2 regions of the Clostridium hominis genome follow, and region 2 is predicted to be linked to the other one. Evidence: predicted binding sites of a transcription regulator. Region 2 holds the regulator's gene; the other holds the start of a gene.
What was found. Region 2 encodes HrcA, which represses chaperone genes, less so after heat shock. Its sites were predicted from a motif close to TGTTAGCACTCNNNNNNNNNGAGTGCTAACA; they were not measured.
Positions count from the first base shown of each region.

Region 1: a site for HrcA is predicted at 1,933-1,963, ahead of groES (co-chaperone GroES). Genes of this name have one in related genera too.

Region 1 covers NZ_JACOOO010000044.1:9,533-19,614, forward strand. The annotation lists gene H8S20_RS18205 (class II D-tagatose-bisphosphate aldolase, non-catalytic subunit) at 1-112, shown strand, start outside; gene H8S20_RS18210 (4Fe-4S dicluster domain-containing protein) at 248-1,738, shown strand; gene groES (co-chaperone GroES) at 1,992-2,276, shown strand; gene groL (chaperonin GroEL) at 2,292-3,917, shown strand; gene H8S20_RS18225 (prepilin peptidase) at 4,210-4,959, shown strand; gene H8S20_RS18230 (GspE/PulE family protein) at 5,019-6,710, shown strand; gene H8S20_RS18235 (type II secretion system F family protein) at 6,726-7,928, shown strand; gene H8S20_RS20750 (prepilin-type N-terminal cleavage/methylation domain-containing protein) at 7,984-8,469, shown strand; gene H8S20_RS20755 (prepilin-type N-terminal cleavage/methylation domain-containing protein) at 8,600-9,049, shown strand; gene pilM (type IV pilus assembly protein PilM) at 9,062-10,082, shown strand, end outside.
Region 2 covers NZ_JACOOO010000052.1:80,825-90,906, forward strand. The annotation lists gene trmB (tRNA (guanosine(46)-N7)-methyltransferase TrmB) at 1-50, opposite strand, end outside; gene H8S20_RS20230 (nitrite/sulfite reductase) at 186-1,736, opposite strand; gene dnaJ (molecular chaperone DnaJ) at 1,938-3,071, opposite strand; gene dnaK (molecular chaperone DnaK) at 3,336-5,189, opposite strand; gene grpE (nucleotide exchange factor GrpE) at 5,258-5,851, opposite strand; gene hrcA (heat-inducible transcriptional repressor HrcA) at 5,871-6,902, opposite strand; gene hemW (radical SAM family heme chaperone HemW) at 7,090-8,220, opposite strand; gene H8S20_RS20260 (patatin-like phospholipase family protein) at 8,324-9,235, shown strand; gene lepA (translation elongation factor 4) at 9,281-10,082, opposite strand, start outside.

The sequences.
Region 1 (10,082 bases), on a different contig from region 2:
AAGTGGGAAAATGGAGCTAACAGTAGAAAATTTACTAAAAGATAGAATTGGTGAATATATAGACGATTATATTTATGCTGTTGAAAATCATAAAGTATTGCAAATGAATTAGTTTATATCTTAAAAAACCTTGATTATCAAGGTTTTTTATTGTTAAGAGAAAGTTATCAGAAAATTTAAAATAGTAGTAAAAATAGGTAAATATTGTATAATAGAGTTATAATAATTTATGAAGGGATGTGATTTTATGTTTCAATTTGAAACTCAGCTAAAAAAACTTAAACATGAAGTATTAACCGAAGTAGCTAAACTTGCCAAAAAAGATGAAATATCTTTAGAAAGTATCGAAAAAGTTCCTTATGAGGTTATAAAAGGCGATAAAGCCCAGTATAGATGTTGTGTTTATAAAGAAAGAGCCATTGTTCTAGAGAGAGCAAAACTTGCAGCTGGTTATTTAGCAAATGGAGACAACTTTGATACAGAACTTATAGACATAAGACCGGATGAACAAATTATATATATTATAGAAGCGGCTTGTGACAGATGTCCAATAGATAAATTTAATGTTACAGATTCTTGTAGAAACTGTCTTGCTCATAGATGCAAAGAAGCTTGCAATTTTGGAGCAATAACTATAGTTGGAGGAAGAGCTTATATAAATCAAGAGCTATGTAAAGAATGTGGTATGTGTAAGAGAGCGTGTCCTTATGATGCTATTTCAGAAGTTATGAGACCATGTAAGAGATCATGTCCTACAGGGGCCTTAGATATAAATGAAGAAGATAGAAGAGCAATGATAAAGGAAGAGATATGTGTTAACTGTGGTTCTTGCATGAGATCATGTCCTTTTGGAGCTATATCAGATAAGAGCTTAATAGTTCCTGTAGCTAAGAGACTTGGAAGACATAGAAAGATGTATGCAGTAGTTGCACCAGCTATTACAGGGCAATTTGGACCTACTATGAATTATGGTAAGATAAGAAATGCATTTAAAGCATTAGGGTTTGAGGATATGGTCGAAGCTGCATTAGGAGCCGATGTTGTAACAGTCCATGAAAGTAATGAATTTGTAGAGAGGATGGAAAGAGGAGATAAGTATATGACTAACTCTTGCTGCCCAGGATTCTTAAGCTTTATAGAAAAGACTAATTCAACTGAAAAGGATAGAATATCAGGAACTGTATCTCCAATGGTAGCTACAGCGAGATATATAAAGAGTAAGGAGCCAGATGCTAAAGTAGTATTCGTTGGACCATGTACTGCTAAAAAAGGAGAAGCTGTTAGGTTAGGAGTAAGTGAAGCAGTAGATTATGTTTTAACTTTTGAAGAATTATTAGCTTTATTTGAAGCCTTTGATGTAAATCCTTTTGAAATGGAAGATGAAAATGTAAATGATGCTTCAATATTTGGAAGAGGTTTTGGTATGGCTGGAGGGCTTACAGCAGCAATAAAGAATTATGTATCTGATAGCGGATGTAAAGTTGAGTTTAAACCAGTTCAAGTTTCAGGATTAGATTGTAAAAAGACTATGAATCTTGCTAAGATGGGCAAACTTCCAGGAAACTTTATAGAAGGTATGATGTGTGAAGGTGGATGTATAAATGGTGCAGGAACAATAGTACCACCACTTAGAGCTAGAGGTGCATTTACTAAGATTAATAATGGAACTACAATAAAAGCTGTTCTTAAAAATAACATATTAAATGATTTTGAAGATATAAATCTTGAAAGAGAGTAATAATATAAGAGGGATTGAAAATTCAGTTCCTCTTATATTTTTGCAATAATTTGAAAAATTAAAAAAATGAGTGAAAAAATGAGTTATAATAAAATAAATAGTTCTAACTGGTAATAATTAACCATATTAAGGTAATAATATAAAAAGTAATTGTTGAAAGATTCAGACTAAAAAGATATATTATAAATATAAAGTATTAGCACTCGTTTATAGTGAGTGCTAAAAACAGAATGATATTTTAGGAGGAAATAAAATGAATATAAAACCATTAGGCGATAGAGTAGTAATTAAAAAGTTAGAAGCTGAAACTACAACAAAGAGTGGAATAGTTTTATCAGGATCAGCTAAAGAAAAACCACAAGAAGCAGAAGTTATGGCTGTAGGCCCTGGCGCTATACATGAAGGTAAGAGAATAGATATGGAAGTTAAAGTTGGAGATAAAGTATTATATTCTAAATATGCAGGAACAGAAGTTAAGGTTGGCGGAGAAGAATATACAATATTAAAACAAGACGATATTTTAGCTATAGTTGAATAAGGAGGTATTTGAGAGATGGCAAAGATGATTCAATTTGGAGAAGAAGCAAGAAGAGCAATGCAAGCTGGTGTTGATAAACTAGCTGATACAGTAAAGGTTACTTTAGGACCTAAAGGTAGAAATGTAATATTAGATAAGAAATTTGGTTCACCACTTATAACTAACGATGGTGTATCAATTGCAAGAGAAATAGAATTAGAAGATCCATATGAAAATATGGGAGCTCAATTAGTTAAAGAAGTTGCAACTAAGACTAATGATGTTGCAGGAGATGGTACTACTACAGCTACTCTTTTAGCTCAAGCTATTATAAGAGAAGGGCTAAAGAACGTAACTGCAGGAGCAAATCCAATATTACTTAGAAATGGTATAAGAAAAGCTGTAGAAGTTGCAGTAGAAGAAATTAAGAATAGTTCTAAGCCTGTAAATGGTAAAGAAGATATTGCTAGAGTTGCTGCTATATCTGCTGCAGATAATGAAATAGGTAAGCTTATAGCAGATGCTATGGAAACAGTAGGTAACGAAGGTGTTATAACTGTTGAAGAATCTAAGTCAATGGGTACTGAGCTAGAAGTAGTTGAAGGTATGCAATTTGATAGAGGATATGTATCAGCTTATATGGTAACTGATACAGAAAAGATGGAAGCTGTTTTAGATAATCCACTTATTTTAATAACTGATAAGAAGATTTCTAACATACAAGAAATACTTCCAATATTAGAGCAAATAGTTCAATCAGGAAGAAAGCTTTTAATTATAGCTGAAGATATTGAAGGGGAAGCTATGACTACTTTAGTAGTTAATAAGCTAAGAGGAACTTTCAACTGTGTAGCTGTTAAAGCACCTGGATTTGGAGATAGAAGAAAAGAAATGCTTCAAGATATAGCTACACTTACTGGTGGAGAAGTTATTTCTGAAGAATTAGGAAGAGACTTAAAGGAAGTTACTTTAGAAATGCTTGGAGAAGCAGAAAGTGTTAAAGTATCAAAAGAAAACACTACTGTAGTTAATGGTAGAGGAAGTAAAGATGCTATAAAAGATAGAGTTAATCAAATAAAAACTCAAATCGAAGAAACAACTTCAGAATTTGATAGAGAAAAATTACAAGAGAGATTAGCTAAGCTTGCTGGTGGAGTTGCTGTAATAAAAGTTGGTGCAGCTACAGAAACTGAATTAAAAGAAAGAAAGCTTAGAATTGAAGATGCTTTAGCAGCTACAAAGGCAGCTGTTGAAGAAGGTATAGTATCAGGTGGAGGAACTGCTTATGTTAGCATAATTAACAAAGTAGCTGAATTAACTTCAGATGTTGCAGATACTCAAGTTGGTATAAATATAATCTTAAGAGCTTTAGAAGAGCCAATGAGACAAATAGCTACAAATGCAGGAGATGAAGCTTCTGTTATAGTAGATAAAGTTAAGAATAGCGAAAATGGAATTGGATACGATGCTTTACATGGTGAATATGTAAATATGATTAAAGCTGGTATAGTTGATCCAACTAAGGTTACAAGATCAGCACTTCAAAATGCTGCGTCAGTAGCATCTACATTCCTAACAACTGAAGCTGCAGTTGTTGATATTCCAGCAAAAGAACCTGCAATGCCAGCACCAGGAATGGGTGGAATGGACGGAATGTACTAAAATTAGTTAATAATTAAAAGTTTATAGTTAAGAGTTTTTAAAGAAACTGCCGTAAAGCAGTTTCTTTTTTTATACTATTTTCCATTTAAAGCCTAAAAAGTGTTAATAAATCCATTGTTTGATATAAAGTTTAATATAAAGTTTAATATAAATAAAATAAACTTAGAAAAGAATTTTTGTAGAAAAAAGTTATCGACAAATAATAATTTTACGTAGAAGTAATGTTTTTTTACGTGTATAATCTTAGGGGAACTTAGGGAAAAAATAACTTTTGTGGAAAAGGTGATAAATTTTGGAGTTATTCTTTGTTGTATTATTTGGATTGTGCATAGGAAGTTTTTTGAATGTTTGTATATATAGAATTGCAAGGGAAGAATCTATATCCTTTCCACCGTCACATTGCACAAAGTGTGGATATGAACTTAAAGTCAAGGATTTAGTTCCAGTTTTAAGTTATGTTTTTTTAGGTGGAAAATGTAGAGCTTGTAAAGAAAAAATAAGTATTAAATATCCATTAGTAGAAATATTAAATGCTTTATTATATGTAGTAATTTACTTGAACTATGGATTGAACTTTGAGTTTTTTAAGTTTATAATTTTTGCTTCATTAATGATAGTAATAGGATTTATTGATTTTGAAACAAAATATGTATTCAATTCAACAGTTGTTTTTGGAGTAGTAAGTGGAATTATATTTCTAATAGCTGAATGGATAATTACTAAAAATATTCCTTGGACCAATCTTGCAGGAGCAGCTATAGGATTTGGTGTCATATGGGCTATAGTTACTTTAACTGGAGGAATGGGTGAAGGTGATATAGATATAGCACTTATATGTGGATTATTTGTAGGTATTAAAGGAATAATAGTTACTATATTTTTAGCTTTCATATTTGGAGGATTAGTAGGGGCAATTATATTAATATTAAAACTGAAAGATAGAAAAGCCGAGATAGCTTTTGGACCATATTTAGCTATAGGGGGAATAATAGCTTCAGCTTATGGAAGTAGATTAATAGAGTATTACTTGGCGTTATTTTAGTAATTAATAATAACAGTTAAATATAAATAGAAGTGAAATAAGTATTTAGGAGGTATTTGATGGCGTTAGGTGAAAAACGTAGGTTAGGTGATATATTAGTTGATGCCGGGAAAATAACAATATATCAATTACAAGAGGCTTTAAAATCTCAAAGAGTTTTAGGGAAGAAGCTTGGAGAGGTATTAGTAGAGAGTAGGATAATTAGTGAAGAAGATATAATTGAAGCTATCGAAACTCAAACAGGAATAGAAAAGATAGATTTGAATAGTATTAAATTTGATAATAAAACGTTAAATTTAGTTACAGAAAATTTATGTAGAAGACATGTATTAATACCTTTTGGTTTTAAGAATAATAAAATTCAAATAGCTATGTTTGATCCATTAAACATATTTGCTATAGATGATGTAAATATATCAACAGGTATAGAACCAGAAATTTATATATCATCAAAAAGTGATATACAAAAATTTATAGACCTTAACTATAGCACAGAGCAAGTTTTTAAGGCAGCTCAAGAGCTTACTAAAGAAACATTAGAATCTAAGAATGCAGTTGATAATATTGAGGAAATTGATGATGTTAAGAATGCTCCAGTTGTTAAAATGATAGATTATATGTTTAAAAACTCTATAGAGATGAGAGCATCAGATATACATATAGAACCTTTTGAAAAGGAAATCAGAATAAGATATAGAATAGATGGTGAACTCCAAACTGTTAATACATTAGGAATAGAGAGTTTAGCTTCATTAGTAGCTAGAATTAAAATACTAGCTGGGCTTAATATAGCTGAAAAGAGAATACCACAAGATGGAAGAATTATTACTAGAGTAGGTAATAATGATGTTGACCTGAGAGTTTCTATTTTACCAGTAGTTAGTGGAGAAAAAATAGTTATAAGAATACTTAATAGAAGTAGTTATAAATTAGGAAAAGAACGTTTAGGTATGAATGAAAATAATCTTAATAAACTTAAGAATATAATTTCTAATCCTCATGGTATTGTTTTAGTTACTGGACCAACAGGAAGTGGTAAATCAACTACACTTTATACTGTGCTAAATGAGTTAAATTCAGATGATGTTAATATTGTTACAATTGAAGATCCTGTTGAGTATACATTGGATGGTATAAATCAAGTTAATGTTAATTCAAAATCAGGTATGACATTTGCCTCAGGACTTAGAAGTATTCTTAGGCAAGACCCAGATATTGTAATGATAGGTGAAATCAGAGATGAAGAGACTGCTCAAATAGCAGTAAAGGCAGCTATAACAGGTCACTTAGTTTTAAGTACATTACATACAAATGATTCAGCATCATCTATAACAAGACTTATTGAGATGGGGATTGAACCATACTTAGTATCAACATCTATATGTGGGGTTATTGCGCAAAGACTTGTAAGAAGAATTTGTCCTTACTGTAAGCAAGCTTATGAAGCTACTGATTATGAAAAGAAGATTTTAATAGGTGATATAAAAGAAAATCTTACTTTACATGAAGGACAAGGTTGCGGACATTGCAATGGGACAGGCTATTTAGATAGAATTGGTGTCTATGAGATTATGGATATAACTAGAAAACATAGGGATTTAATAAATGAAACTAAAAATCCAAATGTTCTTAAAGACTTATCTTTAGAAAATGGAATGACTACACTAGGGCAAGAGTGTAGAGATTTAGTTTTAAAAGGAATAACTACGATAAATGAACTTGCTACGATTACTTTATTAAGTGATATATAAAGGTGGTAATGAATAATGGCAAAGTTTAAATATAGAGCCATGAGTGGTAATGGTAAAAAGATTGAAGGAAATCATGTTGCCAATTCAAGAGATGAAGTTATTCAAATGATAACTTCTAATGGATATTATCCACTTATGATAGAAGAAGTAGTAGAAAGTACTAATATCGAATTAGGATTTGGTGAGAAAGTAACAACTAAAGATATTGCCATATTCTGTAGACAACTATATACAATGATTGATGCAGGAGTATCTATAAATAGATCTTTAAATATTATGGCAAACCAGCTTACTAATAAAAAACTTAGAAAAGTGACAGTTCAAATAGAAGAAGATGTTAAAAAAGGGGAGATGTTATCAGCGGCAATAAAAAAGCATGATGATGTATTTCCACAGCTTCTTATAAGTATGGTTGAGTCAGGAGAAATAAGTGGTAACCTTGATACTATGATGTTAAGAATGTCTACTCACTTTGAAAAAGAAAATAAGTTAAATAATAAAATAAAAACTGCAATGACATATCCAACTGTATTAGGGATTGTAGCAGTATGTGCTGTAATGTTTATTATGACATTTGTAATGCCTACATTTATAGAGATGTTTGAAAGTGAAGGAGTAGTTTTGCCACTTTCAACTCAAATACTAATTAATTTAAGTAGTATATTACAGAAAAATATATTATTCATAATAGTTATAATTATATGCTTCTTTGTAGCATTTAAATTTTACAGTAGAACAAATCATGGAATATATACAATAAGTAAATTGAAATTACATTTACCTATAATAGGAGAATTAAATAAAAAGATAATAGTTTCAAGATTTACAAGAACATTATCTACACTAATTGCCAGTGGGGTATCATTAGTCCACTCGTTACCTGTAGTTGCAGGAGTTCTTGAAAATAAGATTGCAGAAGATGCAATTAATAAAGTAAGAGAAGAAGTTACAAAAGGTGAAGGGTTAAGTGAACCAATAAAAGAAGCAGGAATATTCCCAGAAATGTTATCTTCAATGATAAATATAGGAGAAGAAACGGGACAACTTGATGAAATACTAAACAAAACAGCAGACTTCTATGATGATGAAGTAGAACAAGCAATTCAAACAACAACAGCATTAATAGAGCCATTACTTATAGTTGTAATGGGACTTGTAATAGGATTTATAGTAATTTCAATAATGCTACCAATGTTTGATATGTACACACAAATGTAGATTTTAATTAAAAGTTAAAATAAATAAAAAAATACATAATAGGAGGGTTTTTATAATGATTAAAAACTTAAAAAACAAGAAAAAAGGATTTACTCTTATCGAGTTAATAATTGTTATTGCTATTATAGGCATTTTGGCTGCAATAGCATTACCAAAGTTCGGTGAAGTTAGAAAGAATGCTAATATTAAGGCTGATATAGCAAATGGTAAAACTATTGCGGGAGCTGTAACAACTTTAATGGCAGAAGAAAAAATAATTATTGGAAGTAAGGAGTTTGTAATAGGTAATGGAACAGTAACTGATGGATCAGTTGCACCTGCTACAGGTGAATCAACAACATTACTAGGGTATCTACAATCAGCTCCAACACCAAAAGTAAGTAAGACAAATAATAGATTTGTTGTTAAGGTAACTGCTGATGGAAATGTAACTGTTCATGCGGCACCAGAAGCAACCACAGGAAATGGATTAGATACAAGTAATCAAGTTTATCCAGAGGTAACACCAGCCTCAGGACATCCATATTATCCAAACAATTAATAATATCTAATTATGAAAGTGTAAAAAGTACTTTACACTTTCATATTATTAACATTATCAATACTTAAGATATTCATAATATTAATAATATGAAAGCAATAATTGATTTAAAGACGGTAGGAGAATAGGTATGTGTAAAGATAAAAAAAGGGCATTTACTCTTGTTGAATTAATAATAGTTATAGCTATTATAGGAATACTAGCAGCGATAGCATTGCCTAAGTTTGGAGAAGTAAGAAAAAATGCTAATATCAATGCAGATATAGCTAATGCAAAGATAATAGCTGAGGCAACTAATGTGTTGTTAGCAGAAGATAAAATAACTCCGTTTAATGAAGATGGAGATTATACTGGTAATTTATTTGTTGGAGATAGTGATGGAGATAGTGGAGCCTTGACAAGCTATTTACAATCGGATATCAAAGGTAAATATACAAAGGATGGAGACTTTGTAGTTCAAATTTTTCCTGACTTATCAGTGCAGGTATATATTTATCCTATAGAAGGTAATTCTAATTTAATTAATATATATCCAAGACCAACAAAGGCTCAGCAACCTAATAATCCATATGCAGAATAAAGAGGTGAAAAAATGTCAGAAGAAAAGAAAAAAGTCTTTAATTTTTCTAAGTTGAAAGAAATAGGACAAATGGATATTAAGGATTTAACTAAAGGCTTAAAAGTCAAAAAGGTAGATGTTAAGATTCCTGTTAAAAGAGAAAAGTCTAGAAATGTTATAAGCTTTGATATAGGTGCATCATCTATAAAGATGGTCACAGGAAAGTATAGTAGAGAAAAGTTAGTTATAAATAAATGTATTGATATAATAACTCCAGATGGTGTTATTAATGATGGGAGAATAGTAAACCAAGATACATTAAAAGATATAATTAAGTTTTCTTTAAATGAAAATAAAATAAAAGCTCAAGATGTGATTATAACTACAAATTCATCTCTTGTAATCAACAGAGAAATAGTTATTCCTAAAGTTGAAGCTGATGAGATAGATACTGTTATAAGATATGAGATTCAGCAATACTTACCCATAAATCTAGATGATTATATACTTCAATTTATAATTTTAGAGGAATTAGAAGATGAATCTGGTCAAAAACTTAAGGTTAATGTTATTGCTTATCCGGATAAGATAGCACGAGGATATTATGATTTAATAAATTCTCTAGGGTTAACTCCATATGTATTAGATGTAACTTATAACTCAATTAATAAGATAGCTAATTATTCGGAATTATCAAAGGTAGGAGATAAAGGTACTGTTGCTTTTGTTGATATGGGTGGAAACTCTGTTAATGTAACTGTATTGAAAGATGGTAAATTAGACTTTACAAGAATGATAAAAATTGGTGGAGATAATATCGATTTTGCATTAAGTCAAAAGTTAAATATGTCAGTAAAATCAACAGAATCTATTAAGATTGAAAAGGGAAAGTTACTTGATATAAAAGACGATGATGTTATAAATAATGCATTAAAAATATGCATAGATGAGATAGTGATGGATTTAGAGAGAATAATAAAATTCTATTCGAATAAGTCTGTAGGAAATAAGATAGACAAAATATTTGTTTATGGTGGTACTTCCAATATAAAAG
Region 2 (10,082 bases):
TGGCAAGATTCTAACTCTGGCCTTGCCCATGGTTTTCTTCTCATTCTCATATTACTTCACTCCAAATCTTTTGTTAAATCATAGATTAATTATACATATATTCTTATTTATTTCAATATGAAAAGGTTGCTATAGTCTAAAGCAACCTTTTCATTTTAAGTTCACATTACATTTTAGTTATTATTTTAACACTTAAAATCTTCAAATAATTTTTTGAAACTTTCTTCATTTTTTTCTATATAACTAGAAAATTTCATATCTTTTTCTTCTAATTCCATTGAAAGTTTATAAATAAACTCAGGAATATTTTCCTTCAATATATCACCATAAACTTTTCCTAATCTGCAATCTTTCGCTAAGAAACTTCCATTAACATGTACTTCATAAGCTTCTTTAACTACATCATCTACTCTTTTCTTCTTTCCTGTTAAACCAATTTCAGCAATCTCATGAACTCCACACGAATTCCCACATCCTGATATATAAACTCTTGGTAATAAGTCCAATCTATTTACTTTTTCTCTTATATAGCTTAACATTTCCTTTAATGTTTCTTGGCTATTTCCTATTCCTAATTGGCAAGTTGGAACACCGATACAAGAAACGCTATATTCAAATGAAGTTTTCCCACCAATTGATTTAGTAGCTTCTAAAAGTTTCTTTACTTCATTTCCATTAAGATTTCTAATATATATTCCTTCAGTCATTGATAATCTTAGTTCTATTGCTTCAAATTCAGATATTATATCTTTAATAACTTTTAATTCATAAACCTTGATTTGTCCTCCAAATGGATGAATATATAAACTATATAATCCTTCTTGCTTTTGAGAATATATTCTTTCATCATCTATATCAATAACTATTCCTTCTTTATTAAAAGTTATAGGTTCAATATTTAGTTCTAACTCTTCTCTATCTTTTGCTTCGTTAACATATTTTCTATATTCATTAATAAAGTTTTCTTCTCCTAGTTTATCAACCATGTATCTTACACGAGCTTTTGCTTTATTTTCATAGTTCCCTTCAGCTTTAAATAAATTAACCATTCCTTCAACATAATATAAAACTTCTTCTGGTTTTATTAATTCTGGATAAACTAAAGCTAACCTTGGATTTCTTCCAAGTCCTCCACCTAAATATACCCTAAATAAGTTCTTACCATTTTCATTAATAGCCAAAAAACCAAGGTCTTGAATTGTACAGTGTGCAGTATCTCTTTCATTGTTCGAAAATGATACTTTAAGTTTTCTTGGTAATTTATATGTTGTTATTCTTTCCATAAAATAATTTCCTACAGCTAATGCATATGGTGTTGGGTCAAAAGGTTCTTCTTTATCAACTCCTGATAATGGAGATAAAGCAACATTTCTTGGAAAATTACCTCCTGCTCCTCTAGTATATATATCTTCTTTTAATGCATCTTCCATTAAATCACATACTGAATCTATAGAAATACCATGATACTGTATCGCTTGACGAGTAGTAAAATGTAATTTATCCAATCCATATTTTACAGCCCAATCATATATTAAATTTAATTGTGGTACAGTAATTACTCCTGATGGAATTCTTAATCTTATCATAAATTCCTTACCACCTTTATGAGCATAAACTCCCATTCCACCTGAAGCATGCTTAAAATCCATCATAGACATTTCCCCATTATAAAACTTATGTCCTAACTTCCTAAAGCCTTCTATTTCTGATAATAACTTTTCTTTTAATTCTTCCATTGTACACCTCACAACTTTTAAGCATATGTTTTAATATACTGTTGAAACTATATAAGATCTTTTATATCATATTTTATATTTTCAACACTAGTTTAAAATATATTCGCTTCCGTATAATTCTTTATTAGTATATACTGTTTTGCCACTATAAATCTATAAAAAATTTAATGTATTAAAAAAAAGCTGCAATTTGCAGCTTCTTTACCTAAATAAGTCTTTAAGACCTTTTTTATGCTTTACTTCACCATCAACACTTTCCCCACAAGCTTCCATAAATGCTTTCAATGCATCTTTTTGCTTTTCGTTTAAGTTTTTAGGGATATCAACTATTACTCTTACGTATTGATCTCCTCTGCCTGATGAATTAACCCTCGGAACACCTTTACCCTTTAATCTAAATAAAGTTCCTGATTGTGTTCCTTCTGGAATTGTATATTTAACATCTCCATCTACTGTTGGAACAACTATTTCCACTCCTAGAGCTGCTTTACTCATAGAAATATGAGTATCTATATAAATATCATTTCCTCTTCTTTCAAATTGCTTAGATGATGCTACATTTATTCTTACATATAAATCCCCTGCAGGTCCTCCATTGTTACCATGTTCACCTTGTCCTCTTAACGGAATTATATTACCTGTATCAACCCCAGCCGGAACCTTAACCTTTATAACTCTTCTCTTTCTTACTTTACCTTTTCCAGAACATGTTGGACAAGGATTATCTACTATTGTTCCTTTTCCTCCACATCTATCACAAGTAGAAGTGCTTACGAAGCTACCAAGTGGTGTTTGTCTTTGCACTCTAACTTGACCGCTTCCTCCACATTGATCACAAGTTTTTGGTGTGCTTCCAGCCTTAGCCCCTGTACCACTACATTCTTCACAATTTTCATTTTTAGTAATTGTGATTTCTTTTTCTGTTCCAAATATAGCTTCTTCAAAAGTTAAATTTAAAGTATATTCTATATCTGCGCCTTTAGTTGGTCCATTTCTTCTTCTTGACGAACCACCAGCTCCGCCTCCGAAAAAGCTTTCAAATATATCACCAAAGCCTCCCATATCTGAGAAGTCAAAACCACCAAATCCACCTGATCCAAATCCACTTCCATCAAAGTCAGCAGTTCCAAATTGATCATATCTAGCCTTTTTCTCTGGATCAGAAAGTACTTGATATGCTTCATTTATTTCTTTAAACTTTTCTTCTGCTTCCTTATTTCCTTGATTCTTATCAGGATGGTATTTAATAGCTAGCTTTCTAAAGGCTCTTTTAATTTCATCATCACTTGCTCCCTTTTCAAGTCCAAGGGAAGCATAATAGTCTTTACTTGCCATCTATCATGTCACCACCTATTTAATTAATTACTTTTACAACTTTTTTGACTAAACAATAGTACCATTTTTAAATAAAACAGTAAACCACTTTATTTAGTTAATAGTTAATAGTTAATAGTTAAGCGTTAATAATTTCTGTTGAAACTCTGTAATTAACTTTTTGTAAAAACTACTCAAGTAATTTTATCTTTAATTTTTAAACTATCAATCTTAACTCTTAACTTTAAATAAGGGAAGACGGCTTTGTCTTCCCTCTATAATTTATTATTTATCGTCTTTAACTTCGAAATCAGCATCTACTACATTATCATCATGTTGAGCTGAACCTTGGTTTGCTCCACCCATGTTGTTTGGATCAAATCCTTCTGCTCCACCTTGAGCTCCTGCTGCTTGATACATCTTTGAAGATATAGCATAGAACTCTTGAGTTAATTCTTCTGTAGCTTTCTTGATAGCTTCTAAATCTTCTCCGTCTTTAACAGCTTTTAATGCATCTAGCTTAGAAGTTATCTTAGCTTTATCATCAGCAGCAATCTTATCTCCTAATTCCTCTAATTGCTTTTCTGTTTGATAAGCTAATTGATCTGCATTGTTCTTAACTTCTATAGATTCTTTTCTCTTCTTATCTTCTTCTGCAAACTTTTCAGCTTCTTTTACTGCTCTTTCTACTTCATCATCTGAAAGGTTAGTTGATGCAGTTATTGTGATGTTAGCTTCTTTTCCAGTTCCTTTATCCATAGCAGATACTTTAACGATACCGTTAGCATCTATATCAAATGTAACTTCGATTTGTGGAATTCCTCTTGGAGCTGGAGCTATTCCTGATAGAGTAAATCTACCTAAAGTCTTATTGTCAGCAGCCATTTGTCTTTCACCTTGAACTACGTGAATTTCAACTGATGTTTGACCATCTGCAGCTGTTGAGAATACTTGACTCTTCTTTGTTGGAATAGTTGTATTTCTTTCTATTAATGGTGTTGCTACTCCACCTAAAGTTTCAATTCCTAATGTTAATGGTGTAACGTCTAATAATAATACGTCCTTAACTTCACCTGTTAATACTCCTGCTTGAATTGCTGCACCGATAGCAACACATTCATCAGGGTTAACTCCCTTTGAAGGTTCTTTTCCAGTGAAGTTTTTAACCGCTTCTTGAACTGCTGGTATTCTTGTTGATCCACCAACTAATATTACCTTATCTATTTGGCTCATTGAAAGCCCTGCATCTGATAATGCTTTCTTCATTGGCTCAATTGATCTTTGAACTAAATCATGAGTTAACTCGTTGAATTTTGCTCTTGTTAAATTCATATCTATATGCTTTGGACCAGTTGCATCTGCAGTGATAAATGGTAAGTTGATGTTTGTTTGCATTGAAGATGATAGTTCAATCTTAGCCTTTTCAGCAGCTTCTTTTAATCTTTGAAGAGCCATCTTATCATTTCTTAAATCAATACCATTTTCAGCTTTGAAAGTCTCTGCGATGTAGTTCATTATTTTTTCATCGAAGTCATCTCCACCAAGTTTTGTATCTCCATTTGTTGATAATACTTCGAATACTCCATCACCTAATTCAAGAATAGATACGTCGAAAGTACCTCCACCAAGGTCATATACGAATATTTTTTCATTATGCTCAGTTTTGTCTAAACCGTAAGCTAAAGCTGCAGCTGTTGGTTCGTTTATTATTCTTAAAACTTCTAAACCAGCTATTCTTCCTGCATCTTTTGTTGCTTGTCTTTCAGCATCATTAAAATATGCAGGAACAGTGATAACTGCTTGAGTTACTGTTTCACCTAAGTAAGCCTCTGCATCAGCTTTGATTTTTTGAAGCACCATTGCTGATATTTCTTGTGGTGAATAAACTTTATCATCTATCTTAGTTTTGTGGTCTGTTCCCATTTCTCTTTTTATTGATATTATTGTATGATCTGGGTTTGTAATTGCTTGTCTTTTAGCAACTTGACCTACTAATCTTTCTCCACCTGCTTGAAAAGATACCACTGATGGAGTAGTTCTTGAACCTTCAGAGTTAGCAATAACTACTGGTTCTCCACCTTCCATAACAGCTACACATGAATTTGTTGTACCTAAGTCAATACCTATAATTTTTCCCATAATAATTTCCTCCTCGAAATCTATCTATAATTTAAAATCTTATTTGCTATTTTATCATTTTAAAATTGCTATTTAGCAACTGTCACCATTGAGACTCTTATTAATTTTTCGCCTCTTTTATATCCTTTTTGATATACTTGTGCAACATCATTAGTTTTTAAATTCTCATCTTCAACAACTTGAATTGCTTGATGGAAATTTGGATCAAATCCTGAAGTAGTATCTATTTCCTCAACACCTAATTTTTCTAAAGATGTTTTGAATCCTTTTATAGTCATCTCTATACCTTTTTTAAGATCTTCAACATTACCATCTACAGATATAGCTCTTTCAAGATTATCTAAAACAGGCACTAATTCCTTTAATACATCAACACACGCATCAGTATAAATACCCTCTTTTTCTTTGCTTGTTCTTTTTCTAAAATTATCATACTCAGCTGATAGTCTCATAAGTCTATCTTTTAATGTATTAAGCTCATTATCAAGTTTCTTCTTCTCATCTTTTAACTTTCTTACCATAGATAATGTATCCTCTTCATCACTTTCTTCCACTACTTCTTCTGTAGTGTCTTCTACTTCCTCAACTACTTCTTCAGTAGTCTCTTCATCTTTAACCTCTTCAAGAACTTCATCTTGTTCTAACTCTCTTTTCTCTTCCATTACTACACCTCAACAATCATTAATCAAGACTTTGATTTTTAAGACTTTTATTTAATTCCTTCATTACCTGAGCCATTATAGAAAGCACCTTAGAATAATTAATTCTTCTAGGTCCTATAAGCCCTATACTTCCTATTGCTCTTCCACCTAATGTATACTCTGCAGTTATTACAGAGCACTCTTTTGCTTCGGGAATATAATTTTCATCACCAATTCTTACAGTTATATCACCATCTGGCTCTAACAACTCTATTACACAATCTTTATTACTTATAAGTTGAATCATCTCTTTAGCTTTTTCAATATCGTTATATTCAGGATAATTAAATAGATTTGTAGTACCCTCTACTACTAATCCTTCCTTATCACTGCTATTTAAACTTTCATATAACGCTGGTAGTATAGCATTAAATAAATCATCAAATCCTGCCAATTCCTTTTTTAGTTCATTAATAACTTCTAGATTAATAGCTTCAATTGTTAAATTTTTTAATTTGCTATTTAAAACTTCATTAATTCTAGATAACTTATCACTAGGTGGCATATTGCTAATTTTAATTCTATGATTTTTAATAACTCCACTATCTGTAACAATAACTGAAATTAAGTTTGATTCATCTATTTTTATAAGCTGAATAGATTTAATATAGCTTCTCTTCATAGAAGGTGTTTGCACTATACATGTTAAATTTGTAAGTTCAGAAAGTAATAAGCAGGCTTCCTTTAATAATTTATCTACTTCATACATAGCAGAATTAATTATATATTCCTTAATCTTTAATTCTTCCTCTTTACTTAACTGAGCTTTTTCCATCAATCCATCAACATATAGTCTATATCCCTTACTAGAAGGTATTCTACCTGAAGATGTATGGGGTTGCTCTAAATAACCCATTTCTTCTAAATCCGCCATCTCATTCCTAATAGTTGCAGATCCTACTCCTAGGTCATACTTCTTAGCTATAGTTCTTGATCCAACAGGTTCACCTGTCATAATATAGTCATTAATGATGGCTTGTAATATTCTTATTTTTCTTTCATCAATAGCCATTACATCACTCCCATTGTTAGCACTCATTAATACCGAGTGCTAATGACTACATTATCAATATATTCTTATTTAGTTTTTTTGTCAATTTGATATTACGTTAAATTTTCAGAATATTTTTTGTAAGTTTTTATTTTTCCAAGTTTATCTCTTTTTTTCTTTATATTTCTTTAATTTACTTAGCATTTTATCATTTATCCAATATAAACTCTGCCATTACATTATTGGAGAAGTCCATTCCTCTTGGTGTTAAGTATATTCTATTATCTTCTCTTTTTAATAAGCCACTTTTAATATTTTTCTCTAAGACTTTCGCATATATACTATCTATAGGTTTATTAAATCTTTCCTCAAATTCCTTAACATCTATCCCTATATTCATTCTTAATCCCATAAATATAAACTCTTCTATTTCATCATCTTGTGAATTTTTATATTCCTCTTCATAAATTTCTAAACCTGAATTAATTCTACTTATATATTCTTCAATATCATCAATATTTTTAATTCTTACACCATTTATATACGAACTTGAAGCAGTTCCTAAACCTATATAATCCTTAAGCTGCCAATAAACCTTATTATGTTCACACTCTTTTCCTTCTAAACTATAATTAGATATTTCATACTGATGATATCCATATTCTTTTAAAATAGACTTTGTTAGGCTATCCATTCTTCTTTCCATCTCTTCAGTAGGAAGTTTTAATAATCCTTTTTCATATAAATTATAAAAAACCGTTCCTTCCTCTATTATTAAGCTATATGCCGATATATGATCTGGCTTTATCTCACATATAGTTTCTAATGTATTTTTCCAATCTTCCACAGTTTGATTTGGTAGCCCATACATTATATCTACATTTATATTTTTAAAGCCTACTTCCCTTGCTAAATTGAAATTTTCTAAAAATTCTTCATAACTATGAATACGACCTACTTCTTTTAATAAAGAATCTTTTGTTGATTGTAATCCAAAGCTTATTCTATTAACACCACCATTTTTCATAGCAACTAATTTATCTTTAAAAAGAACTCCCGGATTACATTCCATGCTAAATTCAATATCTTTATGTAGATTCAGGTTTTTAATCGCAGCTAATAACCTCTCTATTTGGTCTACTTCTAAATATGACGGTGTTCCTCCTCCAATAAAAATAGTTTTAATTATATAACCACTAGCTCTCATTTCAATTTCTTTAATAAGTGCATTAACATAATCTTCCTTAAACCTTTCTTTACCTGAATAAGAAGGAAAATCACAATAAAAGCATTTCTGCTTACAAAACGGAATATGTATGTATAAACTAATTTCTTTCATTTTTTTCATCTCTTTCATCTTTTATAATTTTTTCTATTTAAATTATCATATAAAAATTCTCTGAATAAAATAATATATATAAATTTTAAGGAGTAAATATTAATTGAAGAATTTTAAAATCCTATCTTTTGACGGTGGTGGGATAAAAGGTGCTCTTTCTACTAGAATACTTCTCAGAATAATTCAAAAATTCCCCACATTATTAGACGACATAGATTTATTTGCTGGCACCTCTACTGGCGCCTTAATTGCCCTCTCATTAGCTTACTCTAGAAATGCATATATAGTAGATAATCTTTATAATGAAGATAACGTAAAAAAGATATTTTCCAAAAGAAGACCGAATCTTTTAATTCCTAAATTTAGTCATAAAAACTTATTAAAAGAATTAAAAGCCTCTTTTCCTGAAGATTTAAAGCTAAAAGATCTAGATCCTTATGTATTTATTCCAACCTTTAGTACTACTGGATTAACATCAAATTCCTGGGAGCCTGTTTTTTTTAATAATTTAACTAATAATGAAACCTCTGAATTTTCTGTCATAGATGCTGCTCTCGCTAGCTCTGCTGCCCCTACATACTTTCCAGCACATAAAGGGTTTATCGATGGTGGTGTAGTTGTTAATAATCCAACTCCTATAGCTTCTTTCTTTGCGCTAAGTAAACTGGATTGTATAAAAAGTTCTAGTCAACTACGAATACTCTCTATAGGTACCGGTGATTATCCTAATAAAATAACATCTAACACCTCTAAATGGGGTATTATTCAATGGGCCTTTAATCCATTTAAAATGATTAAATCTCCTATTTTAACTATTCTTCTAGAAGGCTCTAGTTTAGTTGAGGATATATACTGCAAAGAATTATTTATGCAAAACTATTACAGGTTAAATCCTACTATTCCAGATCATATTGAAATGGATGATTATAAAAAAGTTTCTCTTTTAAAAAGTATTGCAGACTCTATTGATTTGACAGATCTTTATAAATATATAGAAGATATTTTTTATAGATAAAGAAAGAAGGAGCTGTGCAATTTGGCAACAGCTCCTTGTTATATATTAATCTACTTTTAATACAGCCATAAATGCTTCTTGTGGAACTTCAACAGAACCTACCTGTCTCATTCTCTTCTTACCTTCTTTTTGCTTTTCAAGAAGCTTCTTCTTTCTTGATATATCTCCACCATAACATTTAGCAAGAACGTCTTTTCTCATAGCCTTAACAGTTTCTCTTGCTATAACCTTAGACCCCACAGCAGCCTGAATTGGCACTTCAAACATTTGTCTTGGGATTATTTCCTTTAACTTTTCCGCTATACCTCTACCTTTATGGTAAGCTCTTTCTTTTGGAACAATCATAGATAAAGCATCTACTACATCTCCATTTAATAATATATCAAGTTTAACAAGTTCAGTTCTTGCATATCCTTTTAATTCATAATCAAAAGATGCATATCCTCTTGTTCTTGACTTTAATGTATCAAAGAAGTCATAAACTATTTCATTTAATGGAATATCATATGCTATAGAAACTCTTGTCTCTTCTAGATATTGCATGTCTATGAAAGTTCCTCTTCTTTCTTGACATAAATCCATTATAGCACCAACATAATCAGTTGGTGATATTATATTAGCTTTAACTACTGGTTCTTCCATGTAATCTATTTCCGTCGGTTCTGGTAAGTTTGTTGGATTTGTAAGTTCTATTAACTCTCCATCAGTCTTAATAACTTTATATATAACAGATGGTGCTGTTGTAATAATATCTAAATTGAATTCTCTTTCTATTCTTTCTTGAATTATTTCCATATGAAGTAATCCTAAGAATCCACATCTAAATCCAAACCCTAACGCTATTGAT